DNA from 3 places in the Paenibacillus sp. FSL R7-0345 genome. Region 3 is predicted to be linked to each of the others. Evidence: riboswitches for the same ligand, from Rfam matches in the RefSeq annotation. Region 3 holds a riboswitch; each other region holds the start of a gene.
What was found. Region 3 has a riboswitch for thiamine pyrophosphate ahead of NST84_RS12795 (ATP-binding cassette domain-containing protein). Riboswitches for the same ligand answer to the same signal wherever they lie in the genome.
Positions count from the first base shown of each region.

Region 1: another riboswitch for thiamine pyrophosphate. It lies ahead of NST84_RS09595 (thiamine phosphate synthase); the one in region 3 lies ahead of NST84_RS12795 (ATP-binding cassette domain-containing protein).
Region 2: another riboswitch for thiamine pyrophosphate. It lies ahead of NST84_RS01905 (ABC transporter substrate-binding protein); the one in region 3 lies ahead of NST84_RS12795 (ATP-binding cassette domain-containing protein).

Region 1 covers NZ_CP152002.1:2,306,079-2,312,316, reverse strand. Annotated here, with positions in the region: gene NST84_RS09615 (fumarate hydratase) at 1-939, opposite strand, end outside; gene thiH (2-iminoacetate synthase ThiH) at 1,151-2,260, opposite strand; gene NST84_RS09605 (thiazole synthase) at 2,294-3,058, opposite strand; gene thiS (sulfur carrier protein ThiS) at 3,149-3,352, opposite strand; gene NST84_RS09595 (thiamine phosphate synthase) at 3,349-3,978, opposite strand; TPP riboswitch at 4,104-4,205, opposite strand; gene NST84_RS09590 (SDR family oxidoreductase) at 4,262-5,131, opposite strand; gene NST84_RS09585 (NUDIX domain-containing protein) at 5,372-5,797, shown strand; gene NST84_RS09580 (hypothetical protein) at 6,162-6,238, opposite strand, start outside.
Region 2 covers NZ_CP152002.1:436,168-442,405, forward strand. Annotated here, with positions in the region: gene NST84_RS01890 (ABC transporter ATP-binding protein) at 1-20, opposite strand, end outside; gene NST84_RS01895 (ABC transporter permease) at 121-882, opposite strand; gene NST84_RS01900 (thiamine-binding protein) at 879-1,169, opposite strand; gene NST84_RS01905 (ABC transporter substrate-binding protein) at 1,221-2,279, opposite strand; TPP riboswitch at 2,410-2,518, opposite strand; gene NST84_RS01910 (hypothetical protein) at 2,590-4,050, opposite strand; gene NST84_RS01915 (pyridoxamine 5'-phosphate oxidase family protein) at 4,222-4,659, shown strand; gene NST84_RS01920 (EAL domain-containing protein) at 4,838-5,875, shown strand; gene NST84_RS01925 (response regulator transcription factor) at 5,971-6,238, shown strand, end outside.
Region 3 covers NZ_CP152002.1:3,021,469-3,027,706, forward strand. Annotated here, with positions in the region: gene thiD (bifunctional hydroxymethylpyrimidine kinase/phosphomethylpyrimidine kinase) at 1-578, opposite strand, end outside; gene thiM (hydroxyethylthiazole kinase) at 607-1,404, opposite strand; gene NST84_RS12785 (ABC transporter substrate-binding protein) at 1,891-2,946, opposite strand; gene NST84_RS12790 (ABC transporter permease) at 2,943-3,719, opposite strand; gene NST84_RS12795 (ATP-binding cassette domain-containing protein) at 3,700-4,386, opposite strand; TPP riboswitch at 4,578-4,679, opposite strand; gene NST84_RS12800 (TetR/AcrR family transcriptional regulator) at 4,745-5,362, opposite strand; gene NST84_RS12805 (DHA2 family efflux MFS transporter permease subunit) at 5,511-6,238, shown strand, end outside.

The DNA.
Region 1 (6,238 bases), 720 kb from region 3:
TACAGCCACAGGCACATCCGCTTCCTCTACCGAAATGCCTGTACCGCGCTCATAGAGCCAATCCCCGATATTGCCCGTTGCGGGCTCCACCAGAATGCCCTGGCGGCGGAAGGCCCAGCAATTATAGGCTACCGACACGAAGAAGCTGGCCGGCAGCCGGTTCATCACACCCACCTTGCAGCCGAGCAGGGTAACTTCCCCGCCGAAGCCCATCGTGCCAATGCCCAGCTTGTTGGCGTTATCCATAATGTAATCCTCCAGCTTGGCCAGATCTTCCACCGGGTTGATATCTTCAACCTTGCGGAACAGCTGTTTCTTCGCCAGCTCATAGCCGGTGGTCCGGTCTCCGCCGATGCCGACGCCGATAAAGCCGGCGCTGCAGCCTTGCCCCTGTGCCTGATAGACGGCATGCAGGATACATTTACGGATGCCGTCCAAGTCGCGGCCCGCTTTACCCAGTCCTTCGAGCTCGGCCGGGAGGCTGTACTGGATATTTTTATTTTCACAGCCGCCGCCTTTAAGGATCAGCCTTACGTCTATATTTTCTTCTTCCCATTGTTCGAAATGAATAACCGGTGTCCCTGCCCCGAGATTATCACCGCTGTTCTCACCGGTCAGCGAATCTACCGAATTGGGCCGCAGCTTCCCGTTCTTCGTCGCCCGGATCACCGCACTGTGGATATCCTTTTTCATCTCAATCTGATTGACGCCGACAGGCGTATGAATGATAAAGGTCGGCATCCCCGTATCCTGGCAGATTGGTGATACCTGAAGCTCGGCCATGCCGATATTCTGCGCAATCGTGGTCAGGGCAAGGCCCGAACGGGTGGCGCGGTCTTCCATTGCACGTCCTTTGGCAACGGCCCGGCGCACATCACCCGGCAAATTAGTGGAGGTCTCTACGATCAGATTATAAATGCTTTCTTCAAAATTCCGCATCTTCATTCCGGCTCCTCTCATCAGTCCCAGGTTGTCTAAAATTTGCTGCAATTAGTTATTATCATATCACACTCAGCCGCGCATGAAAGGGGTTACTTCAAAGTTAGGGGAAAATGGACGATGAACCGCGAAAAGCCGCTTAACCATGGACAGCTTACGCTGCTTTGAGGTAAAGCGGCCTTTGTATATCTTCTCTTCCGTTCTCGCTCATTTAGACAGACTCTAGAATATCCCAGTCCTTGTATACCGGCTGCAGGCTGTTTGCTCTGAGCATCCTGCTTATTTCCTGCACACTGCGTCCGTCGGAGATTTCAAACTGCGGTGTTCCACCCTCCAGGGTATGCCCTCCCACCTCCGTGGATACCCCGGCAGACATTTTGGTTACTCCCAGATGGATGAGGCGGTCTCTTAAAGCAGACGGTTCGCGGGTCGACAGCGTAATACCCGCCCTGGGCAGAAAGAGCCGGTAAGCCAGAATAATCTGCACCAGAGCCCGGTCAGTGACTATATGCTCCGGATTGTATTCTCCCAGAAAAGGACGGAAACGCGGTACGGACACACCGATTTCACATTCAGGGTATTTGTCCTGAAGGTATCTCGCATGCATAGCCGTAAATAAAGCTTCCCGCCTCCAGTCATACATCCCGAGCAGGGCCCCGATATTTACTGTCCTGAAGCCGGCCCGGCAGCCCCTCTCAGGTGCATCCATCCTGTTGCGGTAGATTTTTTTGGGCCCTTTGATATGCAGCTTGCGGTACGTCTCCTCATGGTAGACTTCCTGATACAGGGTTAGCCCGTCTACACCAGCTTCCTTAAGCTCCTTGTATTCGTCTTCAGACAACGGGTTCACTTCAATGCTGACAGAAGAGAAATACTCCCTGAGTATTTTAACGCATTCCTTGATATAAGAAACGGGGCTTTCCTTGCGGGATTCCCCTGTCAGAATCAGAATGTGCCGGATGCCTGTAGCTGCTATCGCCTTGGCTTCCTGCCTTACTTCCTCAGGACTGAGCTTTTTTCTCGGGAAATCATAAATGGAGCTGAAGCTGCAGTACGTACAGTGATTTATGCAGAAATCTGCAAGATACATCGGTGTAAAAAGCTGCATGACATGTCCGAAATGCGTCCGGGTCAGCCTTAGGGCACAACGGGCCATTTCTTCCAGGCAGTCTGCCGCTGCAGGAGACAGCAGAATCTGCAGATCACGCTCATCCAGCTGTTCTTTCCGGAGTGTACGCATTACATCGTCCTTAGTATACTTCTCCCATATTTCAGAATCTGCCTGCTCGCTTAGACGGCGGGCGGTCTCATAAAACCCCATTTCACTCCTCCTTTGCGCTTGTCCCTATGTCTATCAGTCCAGAAATCCCGTCAGTGGCGACGAAGCTGCAGCCGTCTCCTCAACAGGGCCCAATCCGGCCAGGTAGGCCTTACGGCCTGCAGCTACGGCATCGCGGAATGCCGAAGCCATGAGCTGCGGATTCCGTGCGGTGGCGATAGCCGTATTCAGCAGCACACCGGCAGCGCCCATCTCCATCGCTTCTGCTGCTTCAGACGGCCTGCCTATTCCGGCATCTACAATAACCGGAAGGTCAAGCTCCGCAATCAGGATGCGCAGCAGCTCACGTGTTCTTAGCCCCCGGTTTGTGCCTATGGGCGATCCAAGCGGCATGACTGCTGCAGCACCCGCTTCTTGCATGCGAAGGGCTGCGGATAAGTCAGGGCTCATATAAGGAAGCACCACAAAGCCTTCGGAGGCCAGAATTTCCGTGGCGCGGATCGTTTCCGCATTATCGGGCAGCAGATATTTCTGATCATTGATTACTTCGATCTTTACCCAATTGCCTAGACCGGAAGCCTTGGCCAGTCTGGCTATACGGACCGCTTCTTCAGCAGTCCGGGCACCGGAAGTGTTGGGCAGCAGGATCATACGGTCCGGAATATGACTGATGATATTATCATTGCTGTCCGGGTCTACACGCCGGAGGGCCACTGTAATGACCTGTGAGCCCGAAGCTTCCACCACCTCAGGGATAAGGGTATTCCGGCTGTATTTCCCGGTTCCGATAAACAGTCTGCTGGACAAGGCCTGGCCTCCGATTATTAAAGGATCTGACATCTGATAAGCCTCCTGCATTTAAATTTGTAACCCGCTTTTTGTAAGCTACGCAAAATATCCCCCGGAATCCATCTACTTTAATAAGGAAAACTAGCCTCCTCCCACAAAATGCACCACCTCAATCCTGTCCCCCTCGCCCAGAAGAGCGGTATTATAGTTCTCCCTGGCAACAATGTCGCCGTTCAGCTCAACAATAACCATTTTTCTGTTCCAGGCAGGCAGACTAAGCAAATCAGCCACGGTCCTGCAGTTCTCTTTGTATATTTCTGCTTTGCCATTGACTATGAGATTCATGCTTTCTCACCTCCTTTGGCGGCAGCCCCATCAGCTGCGGTCCTGTAGGCTTGTGCAGCCGATGCAGGATCATCCGCGCCGCATATGCCGGACATTACCGCTATCCCTGTTGCACCAGTCTGCAGCACTTGCGGCATATTCTCCGGCGTAATGCCCCCGAGTGCGATTATTGGAATATTGCTAGTATTCACAGCCTCTTTCAAAAGAGTTAAACCGCGCTCCTTCAGGCCTGGTTTGCTGATTGAAGCAAACACATGTCCAAACAGACAATAATCAGCACCCTGATTACCCGCTTCTATAATCTCTGCAGCGGAATGCACCGATGATCCCAGCTGCAGGGAGTGGCCCGCTGCCAGCCGTGCAGCAGAGACAGGCAGACTGTTCCAGGCCAGCTGAACACCGGCAGCTCCAAGAGCCATTGCCACATCCAGCCGGTCATTGATAATCAGTTTGGCGGCAGGCACACCCTCTGACAGCAGGATTAAAGCCATATTAAGCAGCTCCTGCGCCGATAACCTCTTTTCACGTAAATGAATATAGTCAAGCTGCGGATGAACAGCGGCTGCGAGGGCAGCAAACTGAACCGCATCCAGCTTCCCGTCCGAGAGCAGATGTATTTCGGCCAACGCTCCTCCACCTTCCCTTTCATTTTCATTTCTCAGATCCACACAAAAAAACCGCCTCCAACCAGGAGGCGGTGAAAAACGTATACAGAAATAACAGCCGGATCTCCGGACCGTTCGCACTGCAAAACAACGTTCATCCACTTCCCTACGCTGGTATAAACCAGATCAGGTTCAAAGGGTCCGAACCAAACGTTCGTCTCAGCCTTGCGGCACCCCTAGTGACAGTTCATATGCTGTTACTGACGTCATATATAATAACACTATTTTGCATAAAAAATCCAGATCATCCGTTAATAATCTCGCCGCCGTTTACATGAATGACCTGGCCGCTGACATAAGAGGAGTCACTGGAAGCCAGATACACATATGCTGGCGCAAGCTCCTCCGGCTGTCCCGGACGTTTCATCGGCTGCGTGGCACCGAACTCACTGACTTTTTCCGCATCAAAGGTGGAAGGAATCAGCGGCGTCCAGATCGGGCCGGGAGCCACCGCGTTAACACGGATGCCTTTTTCCGCCAGATTCATCGACAGGGAGCGGGTGAAGCTGAGAATCGCGCCCTTCGTGGATGAGTAATCCAGCAGCTGCGGGCTTCCCCGGTAGGCTGTAATCGAAGTCGTGTTGATGATCGTCGACCCTTTTTTCAGATGCGGCATCGCTGCCTTGGTCAGGTAGAACATCGAGAATATATTCGTGCGGAATGTCCGCTCCAGCTGTTCGGAGGTAATGTCCTCAATATTGTCCTGCGGATGCTGCTCAGCTGCATTGTTGATCAGGATATCCAGCTTGCCGAGTCCCTCGACCGTCTTGTTTATCAGGTCCTGGCAGAAAGCCTCTACTCCGATATCTCCGGCTACAAGAATGCACTTACGCCCTTCCTGCTCAACCTGGCGTTTCGTTTCCTCCGCGTCACTATGCTCATTCAGATAGGAAACAACGACATCGGCGCCCTCTTTGGCAAAATGTACAGCTACCGCCCGGCCGATTCCGCTGTCTCCGCCGGTAATGAGCGCTGCCTTGCCCAGCAGCTTGCCTGCTGCTTTATAGGTGGAGGTTTCAAACTCCGGCAACGGATTCATCTCACTCTCAATACCGGGCTGCTGGTCCTGTACCTGCGGGGGCAATGTTTTTTTAGTTTGCTGATTGTCTGGCATGATCCATTTCTCCTTTCGCTTTTACACTTCTCGAAGTTATACATCGTATTAGGATGGCTAAGGATAGCTGGTTTATGCGCTGTTTGTTAAGCGCTTTTTCGCTTACGCTATGTTACTTACCACAGTTAAAAGCTGGCCAAACAAAAAAATTCAGTCGTTGCCTGCCTGTTGTGCGGATATAATGTATCAAGGTGTCTAAGAGGGCTGGAAAAAAGCAGCGTAAAGGGAGGCGCAAGAGTTATGACCAGAAGTTCACGGAGCATCATCGTGGCTGTTAAGGGGGCCGTACTGCATCAAGGTAAAATACTGATCGTCCGGCGTGCTGCGGCTGATGTAATTGGAGCGGGAAGCTGGGAATGCCCGGGAGGAAAAATTGATTTTGGCGAAGGGCTGGAAGCCGCACTGGAGCGGGAGATTGCGGAGGAGACCGGCCTGAGCGTTACAGTCGGAAATGTTTTATATGCTGCTTCCTTTCTGACGGATCCCGGCAGACAGGTTGTAATTATCACGTACCTCTGCCGGAGTGAAGATATTCATGTTTTGCTCTCTGAAGAGCATACCGCCTATAAATGGTGTACCCGACAAGAGCTGCAAATGCTGCTGCCTCCGGGCATTCTGGCTGAATTTGAGCGGAGCGGCGTGTTTGCTCTGGAGGAGCTGCTGTAACGGTATAGCGCTTATACTAAAGACCGCTGGCTGTCAGAGGAAGCGGTCTTCTCCAGTTACAATATGCCAGTTATAACCGAGTTTTTCTGGCTGCCGTCCGGCTCCAGGACTTCCGGGTAAAGGGAGAGCCTTTGCCTCCATCATTTACAGTTGCCGACAGCACCGTCTGCAGCTCCGCAGCAACCTCAATGTCAGTAAACCCTTGCCGGACACGGAGCTTTCCTCCAGCCGGACACCGGAACGGGCCAGCACCAGCCCTGTATCCGTAGTGCCTCCGGCGATCAGGAGGGCTTCACCGCTACACGAATACAAATTTAATAGCCCCGGCAGCCGCAGCCGCCGGGGCTATTTCCCGATTCATCAGTTAAATAATCCGTCTGTACACCATGAAGAAGATCATCGCAAGCAGAACAATCATGAGCAGCAGACTCATCGTCCGCA
Region 2 (6,238 bases), 2.6 Mb from region 3:
TTGTCTGTCTGGTGATACATGGATCAACCTCCTTTCCAGGTGAGCTAAGAAAATCCAATTAGAATACCCGGGGTCGTCCCAAGAAAGCCAAAGACGGTTTTAAGACTGCCGGATCTGTCCTTATTCCGCTTTCCGCGGCTTCCAGCGAACCAGCCATCTTTCTGCCAGGGCGATGATGGCGAACAGTACAAGGCTTAGTAACACAATAATGGCAATGGCGACAAACACGTTATCCGTGCGGTAAGCCGATTTCTGCAGCAGCATGTAATAGCCGAGCCCTTTGTCCGCGCCGATCCATTCGGCGACGACGGCGCCCATTACAGCGTAAGTGGCGGAGATTTTGACGCCGGAGAACAGGGAGGGTAATGAGCCGGGCAGCTCCAGCTTGGTAAAGATCTGCCACTTGCTTGCACCGGCCATCTTCATATAGTTCATCATCATCCGGTCGCTCTGCGCAAGGCCGCCCATAGCAGCGACTGCGACCGGAAAGAAGCAGACGAGCGTAATCAGCACAATCTTCGGCAGCAGCCCGAAGCCGAACCAGATGACCAGCAGCGGTGCGAGTGCGATGGACGGCACATTCTGGCTGAGAATCAGCAGCGGGTACAGCGCACGCTTCAGCCAGGGCAGCAGATGCAGCAGCAGGGCCACGATCAGCCCGACGCCTGTGCCGATCGGGAAGCCGATCAGTGTAAGGCGCAGCGTAGCAGCGGTATGCGACCAGATGCTGGCGGCGTTATCTGCTGAAGACCGGGCAATCGCCCCGGGTCCCGGAAGAATCCACGCTTCAATGCCGAATGCGGATACGGCCAGCTGCCAGATCCCTAAAAACAAGACGACCGCCACTAAGGGCGGCCAGATTTGCCTGAAGTACGGTCTCAACGGTATTTCTCCGTCAGCTTGTCCATGCTGATGCCGTTCGGATTATGGGCGATTTTGATCTGGGAGATGACGCTTGGGCTGCCGGCTGCAACCAGCGCCTCATGCATCTGGCGGACAACCTCCAGCAGCTCGGTAATTTCGCCTTCCATTGTTGTTTCCAGCGGATTCACCTGATGTTTCACGCCGGATTGCTGGATCACTTCAATCGCTTTGTCTACATAAGGAATGGAATCCTCACCGTTTGGTGTTTTAGGGATTACCTGAATGCTTAACAGTGTGTTTGCCACAATAATCAACCCTCTCAGTGTATTGGAAATGCAGCTTGCTTCAAATTATATTTACTCCGCCGGCAAAAACTCGTTGGTAAACGTGCTGTCCACATCCAGCGGCTGATCCAACAGCTTCAGGCCGTACATCCAGTCGGCGTAATTCTGCCAGACTTCAGCCTTCTGCTCGCCCCAGCGGGCGGCATCGTCCGTATATTTCGGGCTCAGCCATTTCTGGCTGGCCAGGACAAGCTCAGGATCAAGCTCAGGTACTGCCTTGCTCAGGATGGCGGCTGCTTCCTCAGGCTGGTCGATGGCGTACTGGTAGCCTTTTGACGTAGCTTTCAGGAACGCTTTTACCAGCTCAGGCTGTTCAGCGATTTGTTTTTCACTGGTTGTAAGAACCGGAGTGTAGTAATCAAGCTGCGGCGCGTAGTCCTTGAGGTACAGCATATCCAGCGGCTCGCCGCGCAGCTCGGCCTCAATACCGGTCCAGGCATAGAAGATCCAGGCGAAATCAATGTCGCGCTTTACGGCAGTGAAATAGTCGGCTTCACCGATATTCACCAGCTTGACCTTCTTCACATCGCCGCCTTCCGGGTCCATGATCGCTTTCATCGCCGCTTCTTCAGCCGGTGATCCCCAGCCTCCGTAGGTTTTGCCTTCAAAATCCTTGGGTGATGTGATGTTACGGTCCTTCGGTGCTGCAAATCCTGAAGTATTATGCTGAATGATGGCAGCAATGGATACCAGCGGCACATCCTGCAGACGGGCCAGCGTCAGCGCTTCCTGGGCACTGATACCGAAAGCGGCTTCGCCTGAGGTCACCATCGTATCAGCCCCGGCCGCACCCGGCTGGACAATCTCGACGTCAAGGCCTTCTTCCTCGTAATACCCCAGTTCCTTGGCCGCGTACAGACCGGTATGGTTCGTGTTTGGCGTCCAGTCGAGCGCGACCTTGATCTTGGTCAGTGCCGCTGGGGCATTTGCGGCTGCTCCAGCGGATGCTTCCGGAGAAGCAGCTGCGTTCCCTCCATTACCTGCATTCGTTCCGTTGTTGCTGCCGCAGCCGGCAATGGCCAGGGCCAGTACACAGGTCAGGCTGAGCATTAAGTTTTTTTTGACTCCCATTTCTCTTTGTTCACTCCTTCCAGCAATCCCTAGTCTTCCAGTTTCTAAATCTGATATGCAAAAAAAGCGCCCCGATCATCGGGACGCCAGTCATTTGCGCAAGGTTGCAGGCTCCGGCCGCAGGGGACCGGGGAGCAGTTATGAATTCCTACGCTGGCATTATCCAGATCAGGTATAAGGGTCAGTATCTTGCGGGATACAATCTCAGCCGGCCAATTCCAGCACCCCTGGTTCTATGAAGTTATCGGGTATTGCTTATTCTACGCTGTATTATAGACGCACCGGCTGGGGTTGTCCAGTAGCAATCTCCCTACTCATTGGAGTAATACCGCTTTCTGCGGCGGCGGCGGATGCCGTTCCACAGCTGCTTCATTGTCAGGAAAAGGCTGACGGCAATCCCTGTAAACGTAAGGAACAGCGCGAAATACTCAAAAGGCGAATACTCTGTCATTTTGCTCCAGTCAATCGGTGCCTTCAGGTCCTCAATGACCTGGTTCATTCCGTAAATACCGCTGACAACCGTAAATACGGTAAGGATCATCAGCAGCGTATCCTGACGTTTAGCCTGAAATTTATCCTGGTACTGGAACAGGTCATCCAGCGTCATTTTGACCTCATCGAATAGGGCATCATTGCCGTAAACCCTCCGCAGCTGGAAAAAAATCTCCCGGCCCTGAGACTGCGAAATAAGCTCCATAAAATAGAATTTGGCCGAAAATTTATTTATGAGGAAGATCAGGCTCTCAATTTCATCGTAGTCACGGTTAATGCGCAGACGGGAGTGCAGATTGGACAGTTTCAGCAGCACAATTTTGTGGAAAATACTCAGCAGCAGCCCGTAATAATATTCGCCGTACATCTGGTTGATCAGCTTGGTGGCAGTTTCGGGTTTGGCTCTGCTCAGGCAGCAGAAGGTCTGCTCGTTGGTCATATAATAAGTGTCGGGACCCCATCGGTTGTAGGAATGCTCCCGGCAGTAGCCTTTGATATAATCAGGATCGCTTGCGCTCATATATGGATTGCCGCCTCCATCCAGACCGTCCAGCTGGGAGGCGCGGAATCTCAGCCGGATATCAAGGTCTTCTTCGTCCCCGTCAGGAACAAATCCGTAAAAGGCCTGAACCGTCATCCGCTCATCAACGAAAAAAGGCAGGGTTTCGAAATAGGCGCCATCCAGCTCTGACTGGTCCAAAAACGGTTTAAGGCTGGGTACGAGGTACTCGAACACAAAATCTTCGACCTGCTCATAGGATACGTCACCGTTATGAACGGAGGTTCCCTTATCCCGCAGGTTAGCGTCCTCCAGGGTACGGAACCGGTCGGCGAATTCCAGCGCTACGCTGAACGGCAGCTTATCCTCCTCAATGCGCACCCGTATGGTCACAAAACCCAGCTGAAACGGACAGAGAAATACATCAGTGGACAGCACCCGGAAAGCGATGGAGCGCCCCGGCATCTTAAGCGTACAGTCCAGATTGTTTACCTTGGAGAAGCGGCGGAAGGAATCCTTATCCTTCTCTCTCGGGAAGAGTACATGAGCGGCAAAGGGGAGATAGCTGCGCTCCATTTTTTCATGGGATACACAGTAGCCTTCCCCGTAATAGGCATCTTCAAGCTCCTTGTTATCCAGAAAAAAGCGCGTGAAGCTATCCTGCTTCAGCTGGCTGATCAGTTTATTGTCTTCGCCTCCCTTAATGGAGAAAGGAAAGATAAATTGCAGCAGTGCTGTATGTAGTTCCGGTTCGGTATCCGCGGATAAAAGCTTAGTCATAAACAGGTTCCACCTTATGTTCAAGATAGTAGTACATTATATTATTACCCGGATTCAATGTGAATGAAGGGGGTACACTATTGTAAGCACAATTTTTATGATAAATCCAAACTGCGAATGCGGGTATAGGAATTTATATCTGCATGATTTCTGAAAGGAGCTATCTTGTCAATGAATAATAATGAGCTGGAGCAGACGATCATCAAGACACTAGATGACAACAAATTCGGGTCCTTCGGCACGATCGAAGCCGGCAACAAACCTAAGGTGCGTTACATGGCGGTATTTCATGACGGACTGAATATTTACCTGGCTACTAATCGCAAAACGCATAAGGTAGAGGAGCTGCAGGATAATCCGAATGCTTTTCTGCTGCTTGGATATGAACAGGGCGGCGGCAAGGATGTATTGGAGATTGAAGCCAGAGCCTCCGTTACCAAGGACGACAGCCTGCGTTCCAAGGTCTGGAACAAATCGCTGGAGGAGTGGTTCAAGGGACCGGATGATCCGGATTATGTCATTCTGGAGCTTACACCTACACGGATTGAATATATGGGTAAAAATAAAGAGCACGGCGTCTGGCAGTCCGGAGTTACTTCAAGTAAATAAACAGGCTGTTCAAGACAATGAAGCAGACAGGTTTTGACAGAAGAAAAAAATCCAGCCACCCGCAGACTCCGGTCTTGGCGGGTGGCTTTTTGAGGATGCAGCAGCATAGTTGAAAATTGGTAAATCATGATATAATGGCTACACTAAGGTTCGACATTTGATGATAGGGAGGATGTCTATGAACTGTAGGGACTGCTCTGCGATAGAGCCGGTGGAGGATGAAGGGGAAATAAGGTTCCGGCCGTGTACCTTTGTGCTTGCCTCCGCCATAAGAGCTGCAGGCGTGGAGTTCACAAGCGTAAAGAATACAGGAAAGATTTCGTACACTTCCAGGGAAGCGCTGTTTGAGCTGCTGAAGCTGCTGGAAATTCTGCAGAGGCAGACGGATAATCAGCTAAAGCTGTGCATCAGCGGTAAGTCATGCAGCGTGACGGCAGAGCGGTGGGTCTCTTTGGAGCAGCTGGAAATAAGATTCGCCAATGACAATCTGATTTCTATCATTTCCAATCATGACTTTACCAGCCACATGCAGCCTATTGTCAATTTTGCCGAAGAGATCGTTGGCTTTGAGCTTCTGCTGCGGCCATTGCCTGAGGGTATTGCTTTTCAGCCTTATGAGCTGTTTGAAATTGCCCGGCAGACCGGGTTTCACGCTTTTCTGGACCGTGCCGCACGGATTTCAGCCATTGAAACGAGTGCAAGGCTGCTGCCCAGGGGCATCAAGCGGTTTGTTAATTTTTTGCCGTCCTCCATTTATAATCCTAATTTTTGCCTTACCCACACCTTTGAGGCCATCGAACGACTGGATCAGGACCCGGAGGATTTTGTATTCGAAGTGGTGGAGACCGAGAAAATCAGCAACATGGAGCATCTGCAGGCGATCTTTACCGAGTACCGGAGACAGGGGATGCGGGTCGCGCTGGATGATGTCGGCGCCGGTTATTCAACCGTGGAGGTTATGTCCAGTCTCAAACCGGATTATGTGAAAATCGACCGGAATCTGATCAGCTATTGCGATCAGGACGACCGCAATCAGAAGATCATTAAGGATATTATTAACCGGGCCGGGTCTTTCGGAGCCAGTGTGCTGGCTGAAGGTATCGAGCGGCGGGAAGAGTTCCAGTACTGCCAGGAGATCGGCATCGAGCTTGCCCAGGGCTATCTTTTCGGCAAACCGGAGGACAAGCCGCCGGCGCGTTTCGGATTTAGCGCATAATGAATCAAGTATATATTCCCCGGAGCGAATGCGGTTTATCCGCCGTCCCGGGGATTATTTGCGAACGGAGAAAATCAGGCATAGATGGAGGGACTATGAGTATTACATTGCTGTATGTGGAAGATGACCGGGAGATCGGCAGCGCTGTTTCTGCAGATCTGCGGGAAAGAAAGTATGCAGTCCGCTGGCTGGAGAGCGGCGAGGGGGCTGCGGAGGCTGCAGTTGGCTGCCAGCTGGCGATTCTGGATGTTATGCTGCCCGGACTTGACGGCTTTACAGTCGGACAGCGGCTAAAGCGGGCCTTTCCGAATCTCCCGGTTCTGATGTTATCTGCCCGTACCTCTATAGATGACAAGCTGCAGG
Region 3 (6,238 bases):
CCGTCATAGATCAGATCCCGGACCCCGTCTGTTCCGTCGTCATGGCCGCCCTTGAGCACAACATACCTTGGGCCCATCGAGTGTATCAGCCTAGCTGCCTGCTCACGCTCTTTGAGCGCGGTAATGGTCATGCCGGTTAAAACTTCAGCTTCGGGAATATTGGGGGTAACGACCAGCGACAACGGCAGCAGCCCGCTGATTAGTGCGGCCACCGCCTCCTGCTGCAGCAGGGGAGAGCCGCCTTTGGCGATCATCACCGGGTCGACTACGAGCCGGCTCCAGCCGTATTCTCTTATTTTGGCGGACACGGTGCTTATGATGCTGCTGCTGAACAGCATGCCCGTCTTCACAGCATCCGGCGGCAGATCAGCTCCGACTGAGTCGAGCTGGGCAGCCACGGCCTCCTCCGTCAGGGGATAGACAGCCTGGACACCAAGCGTATTCTGGGCCGTTACGGCAGTAAGTGCAGACATGCCGTATACGCCCAGCTCCTGAAACGTCTTGAGATCAGCCTGGATGCCGGCACCGCCGCCGCTGTCCGAGCCGGCAATCGTTAGGGCCTTAGCTACTGTGGTCATGCTTTATTCTCCTTTTGCTCGCAGGCTGTTAGTTGTCAAACTGCTCTAGGCGTGATCTTTGGCTGTAGATTTCCGGGGTCACTGCTGACAGCTGATTCAGAAATTCAATCTGAAAAGCTCCCGGGCCCTGGCCTTCAGTCCGCTCTGCGGCAATCTCAGCCGCCACGCCGTAAAAAGAAAGGGCTTCTGCTGCCGCATCCAGCCAGGCACCTTCACTTACGGCGAGAAATGCACCGGTAACAGCGCTCAGCAGGCAGCCGGTGCCAGTCACCTTGGTCAGAACCGGGTGGCCGTTACTGGCAACAAAAGTGCGCGTGCCGTCGGTAATGACATCTTCACGGCCGGTAACGATCACTACACAGCCAAGCTTCAGGGCAGCCTTTTTGGCCAGTGCAAGTACATCGCCTTCACCTGCACCGGCATCCACACCTTTGCTGGCCCAGCTCTCACCGGCTACATTGGCTACCTCGGCCACATTGCCGCGCAGTGCGGTCAGCTGCAAGGACTGCACCAGCTTTTGCGTGACCCCGCTGCGGTAAGCGGTTGCTCCGGCTCCCACCGGATCAAGCACGAGAGGTACGCCGTGCGTGTTGGCGGACTCCCCGGCGATGATCATGGAGGCGATGGCCTGCTCGTTTAAGGTGCCGATATTCAGCACCACTGCTCCCGACATGGCGGCCACATCGGCCACCTCCTCACGCGCATCGGCCATAAAAGGGGATGCGCCCAGCGCCAGCAGCCCGTTAGCAGAAAAGTTGGCCACCACAATGTTCGTAATGTTATGTACGAGCGGATTGAGCTCGCGTACTTTGGCTAGATAAGACATGATTATTCCTCCTGGAAATTAGGATAAAGGATTAAATAAAAGTGTGTCCGGATAGCAGACAGCCAGGATAGTTGTACTTTGTGCAGTTAAAAGTCCGATTAAAGCTCTGATGCCGGGAATAACTGCACTCTGTGCAGCTAAAATTAGCAAAAGGAAGGAAAAACGTGATTTTGTCTGAGTTTAATTGCACAAAGTGCAGTTAAACCTGAAAAACGGTAAATTTACCCCGATATAGGTGTACAAAGTGCAGTTAAGTTGAAACGGTAGGGGTGGAGAAGCGTTTAGCATTCTGGCGAGCAGACAATAGACGCTAGTTCCGGCTGTCGTTCAACACACCATTAGTTCTCAAACCTAACTAAATTCCTGCAGCCCGTCTCACCCCGCCACCGCCGTACCTCCACGGCCGTACCTCCACAGCCGTACCCCCACCCTGAGCAATACCTCAAACCCTGCAATAGATGCTACTCCACCACACTGGCCATACCCTCACAAATTAATAAACGCCTCTTCGCTTACCGTTTCATCTGACAGCAGTCCGCTTCCGGACAGCCAGTCTGCGACTCCGCTCCACGACTCAGAGGTCTGGTAGCCGAAAGCCTCGTCCCCGGCATCCATCAGCGGCAGCAGAATATCGAGGCTCCGGCGCTCGATCTCACGGTCGAGCGGGGCGGTGCTGTCCTCATGGGCCAGCAGCAGATCCAGTGCTTCCTCCGGGTGATCCTGCACAAACTGCTGCCCTTTGCGGGCGGCGTTCATAAATTTGCTGTAGTAGTCCCGGGAGTCCTCGAGTCCCTGTTCTCCTGCAGCCAGCACCAGCTCGTAATAGTCAGGCACCCCATAAGCAGTGGGGTCAATAGAAGTAACAGGATGGTTTTCCTTCTCCAGAATCAGCTGCTCATGATTGATGAAGCCGCCGATGATGGCGTCGACGCGGCCCGTGGTAATGGCAGGGATCAGGTCAAAACCGACATCGATCAGGGTCAGCGATTGCGGATCACCGCCGTCATGTTTAACCATGGTCTTCAGCATGGCTTCATAGAGCGGTATGGAGGAGTAACCGGCGGTTTTGCCGGCAAGATCCTTGGGGCTTGCGATGCCGCTGTCTGCCGGGACAAGCAGGTGATTGAGCGGATGGCGGACAAGCGCCGCAACAGACACAACAGGAATGTCCTCTGCCCGGGCCATCAGCACCTGGGGCTGGTAGCTGAGGGCAAGATCAACCTTGCCGGCGGCGGCCAGCTTTAGGGCATCATTGCTGTCAGCAGGCATTTGCAGGTCAACCTCCAGGCCTTCCTCAGCAAAATAACCTTTCTCCTGAGCTGCATACAAAAAAGAGTGCACAGCATTCGGATACCAGTCCAGCATGACGGTTACTCTGTGCAGCTGCCCGCTGTCTGCGCCGGCGGCAGCATTCGCTCCGGGATCAGCTGAATCAGTCCCGCTGCAGCCGCTGATTACAGCAAGCAATCCGGTCAACAGCAGCGCGGTTTTAATCCGCAAATTTCGTTTAGACGATTTGTTAGAAAGGTGATTATGGCTCATCGGCGTAGACCTCTTTTCTTCAACACAATTTGTTCAGCAGTACAGATGCACAGGAATAATAGGACTCCCAGCGCGGAGAGCAGAAAGACAGCAGCGAACAGCTCGGCACTGTGCAGATTGCCGGCCATCCGGCGGCTGTAATAGCCGAGGCCCCGGCTGCCGCCGAGCCATTCGCCGATCGTTGCGCCAATGACGCAGTAGACAATGGACAGCTTCAGCCCGGAGAAATAAGATGGCAGAGCCAGCGGAATCTGTGTTTTGACCAGCAGCTGCCGGCGGCTTGCGCCCAGAGTCAGCAGCAGCTCCTTGTACTGCTCGCCGCTTTTATGCAGGCCGTCATATGTACTGACTACGACGGGGAAGAAGGCGGTCAGGAAGACAACCGCGATCTTACCTCCGAGTGTATACCCGAACCACATGATCAGGATGGGGGATAGCGCGATCAGCGGGATGGTCTGGCTGACAATCAGCAGCGGGTACACCGCTTTTGCCAGCGGCGGAAAGAGATGCATCCCCAGTCCCAGCAGGGTACCGCAGCCTGCGGCCAGCAGGAACCCGAGCAGGATTTCCTGCAGGGTTGCCGGCAGATGCACACTTAACAGCAGGCCCCGCTGCTCCACCAGTGCAATCCAGACAGCTGAAGGTGCCGGAAGGATGAACGCGGGAACCCCTCCGAACCGTACACCGGTTTCCCAGACCGCTAGGATTATCAGCACCAGAAGGGCGGCAGGGGCATAAGTATGCAGCTTCAGCTTAATTCGGGATACTCTCATGCAGCCTCCGTTCCAGCTCTTCCCGCAGCCTCATAAACTGCGGCTGATAGATCATCTGTCCCTGCCTTGGACGAGGCAGCGGAACCGTGATTTCCTGCAGGCTGCCGCGCTCCATCAGGCAGATCCGGTCACTGAGCAGCAGGGCCTCTTCCAGATCGTGGGTGATGAACGCTACGGTCCGGCCGAGGCTGCTCCATAGCTCGAGCAGCCAGCGGTGCAAGCTGCGCTTGGTCATGGCATCCAGCGCTCCAAAAGGCTCATCAAGCAGGAGCAGCTCACTCCCTGATGACAGTGTCCGGGCCAGAGCAATCCGCTGGCGCATGCCCCCGGACAGCTCCTCCGGATAAGCATTCTCTGTGCCGGCGAGGCCGAGGCTGTGCAGCAGGCTGCGGATCTGCTGCACAGCAGCCTGTCTGCTGCCTTTACGCTGCAGCTCCCAGGCCAGCAGGCAATTATCCAGCACGGTTCTCCAGGGCAGCAGCAGATCCTGCTGCGGCATATATCCGATTCTGCCGAGCCGGGAAGCGCTGCTGCCAGAAGGTCTGCCTTCAAATATAATTCCTCCGCCTGAAGGCTCGAGCAGACCGGCGATGATGCGCAGCAGCGTGCTTTTGCCGCATCCGCTGGCACCGACCAGCGAAATGAACTCTCCCTTCTGAACATTCATGGAGAGTCCTGAGATCACAGGTCCGCCTGTTCCGGTGCCGTATGAATAACTAAGATTGGTAACTGAGAGCATGGCAGTCTACTTACCTCCTTGAATTACGACAAACATTGAACGCAAAAAGACCCCTTCATTTCCGGAGGAAATAAAGAGGTCTGAAAGATACAGTCTGCCGGGTGGTTAAGACAACGCTGATCATTTCTGCTCCACTTCCCTCCGCTGGTATGATCCAGATCAGGTTCCAAGGGTCCGGAGCTTAGCTCCGTCTCAGTCGGCCGACTCCCCTAGTGAAATAACAGGTCCTATTCAATTCGTAATTGCTAATTAATATACCATAACCTGGAGGTTTGTAAAGAGAGGCTTATTGCCTTTTTTGGATTCCGGTCACGAACAGGGCGAGAATTCCGTCCGTAATCTGTTCTTTGGTTGAGCTGTGATGCTTCAGCTGATACAGGTACAAATCCGGGCTGAGCACGGCAATCAGGGCTGTGGCTGTGAACTGCGGATCAACATCAGTAATCTCACCGGCGGCAGCAGCGCGTGTGAGCAGCTGGGTCAGGAATTCATTCAATCTGCGGAAAAAAGGATGCTCAAACTGGGTAAGCTGTTTCTTGCCGGTGAACTCCGATTTGATCAGCTGCAGCAGCTCGGCATGCTGCTCGATAAAGCCGACAATCCGGCTGATGCTGCGCCGCAGGTGGCCAAGAGCATCACTCTCTGCTTCTGGAAGCGCCAGCTCCATTTCCAGACTGGACAAAAAACGTTCCGTACTGTCACGCAGCAGCAATGAACAGATTTCACCTTTATCGGTAAAACGGCGGTATAGCGAGCCTTGGCCGATGCCAGCCTTTTTGGCGATGGCATGCATGCTGACAGCCTCCAGCCCATTTGCGGTGAACAGCTCGCGTGCGGCCTCGAGGATACGTTCTTTATACAGGTCAGGTGCGGCGGATGAGTCATTAGGTTTAGAGGGATTCATGGTTTTTCCTTTCGGTTATTGACACAGCGGACAATTGTCCGTAGACTGTTGATGAATGAACGGACAATTGTCCGCAGAGTCATTATATAGAGAGAAGGGTGCAGCGGTCAATGACATTGAACGCGCACAAGCACAGGAGGAGAAAAGGATGCAAGGAGTAATAAAGGACGACGCCGAATTCCGCTTATCCGGTATTCTGGTACCGCTGCTGGCCATTATATTGGGTGTATTTATGGTTGTGCTCGACAGCACGGCGATGAATGTGGCCTTGTCCACGCTGGTAGAGGATTTTAACACCAATCTGACGACACTGCAATGGATTGTGACCGGCTATATGCTGGCACAGGCTTCCGTTATTCCGCTGTCCGGCTGGCTGTCTGACCGCTTCGGGGCCAAAACCGTTTTCCTGACCGCAGTGGTCGTATTCACTATAGGCTCCATTCTGTGTGCTACACCAAACAGTGCGGAATGGCTGATTGCCTTCCGGGTGCTGCAGGGTCTTGGCGGAGGCTGCGTTTTGCCGGTAGGTATGGCCTATGTATATAAGCTGGCACCCAAGAGCAAGGTCGGTATTGTGATGGGTATTATGGGTATACCCGTACTGTTCGCTCCGGCAATCGGGCCGGTCTTGTCCGGCTGGCTGGTCCAGTATCACTCATGGAGATGGATCTTTCTGATCAACATCCCGATAGGGATTGTCTGCCTGCTGATCGGGATGCGCAAGCTGCCGAATGCCAAACGCGGACAGGTACCGGGAATGGATAAGCTGGGCATGATCCTCGGGCCGCTGGCCTTTGCTTCTTTGACCTACGGGGTCAGTCAGGGGGCAGAAAGCTGGTCCTCCAATAAAACACTGATCGGCCTTGCGCTGGGACT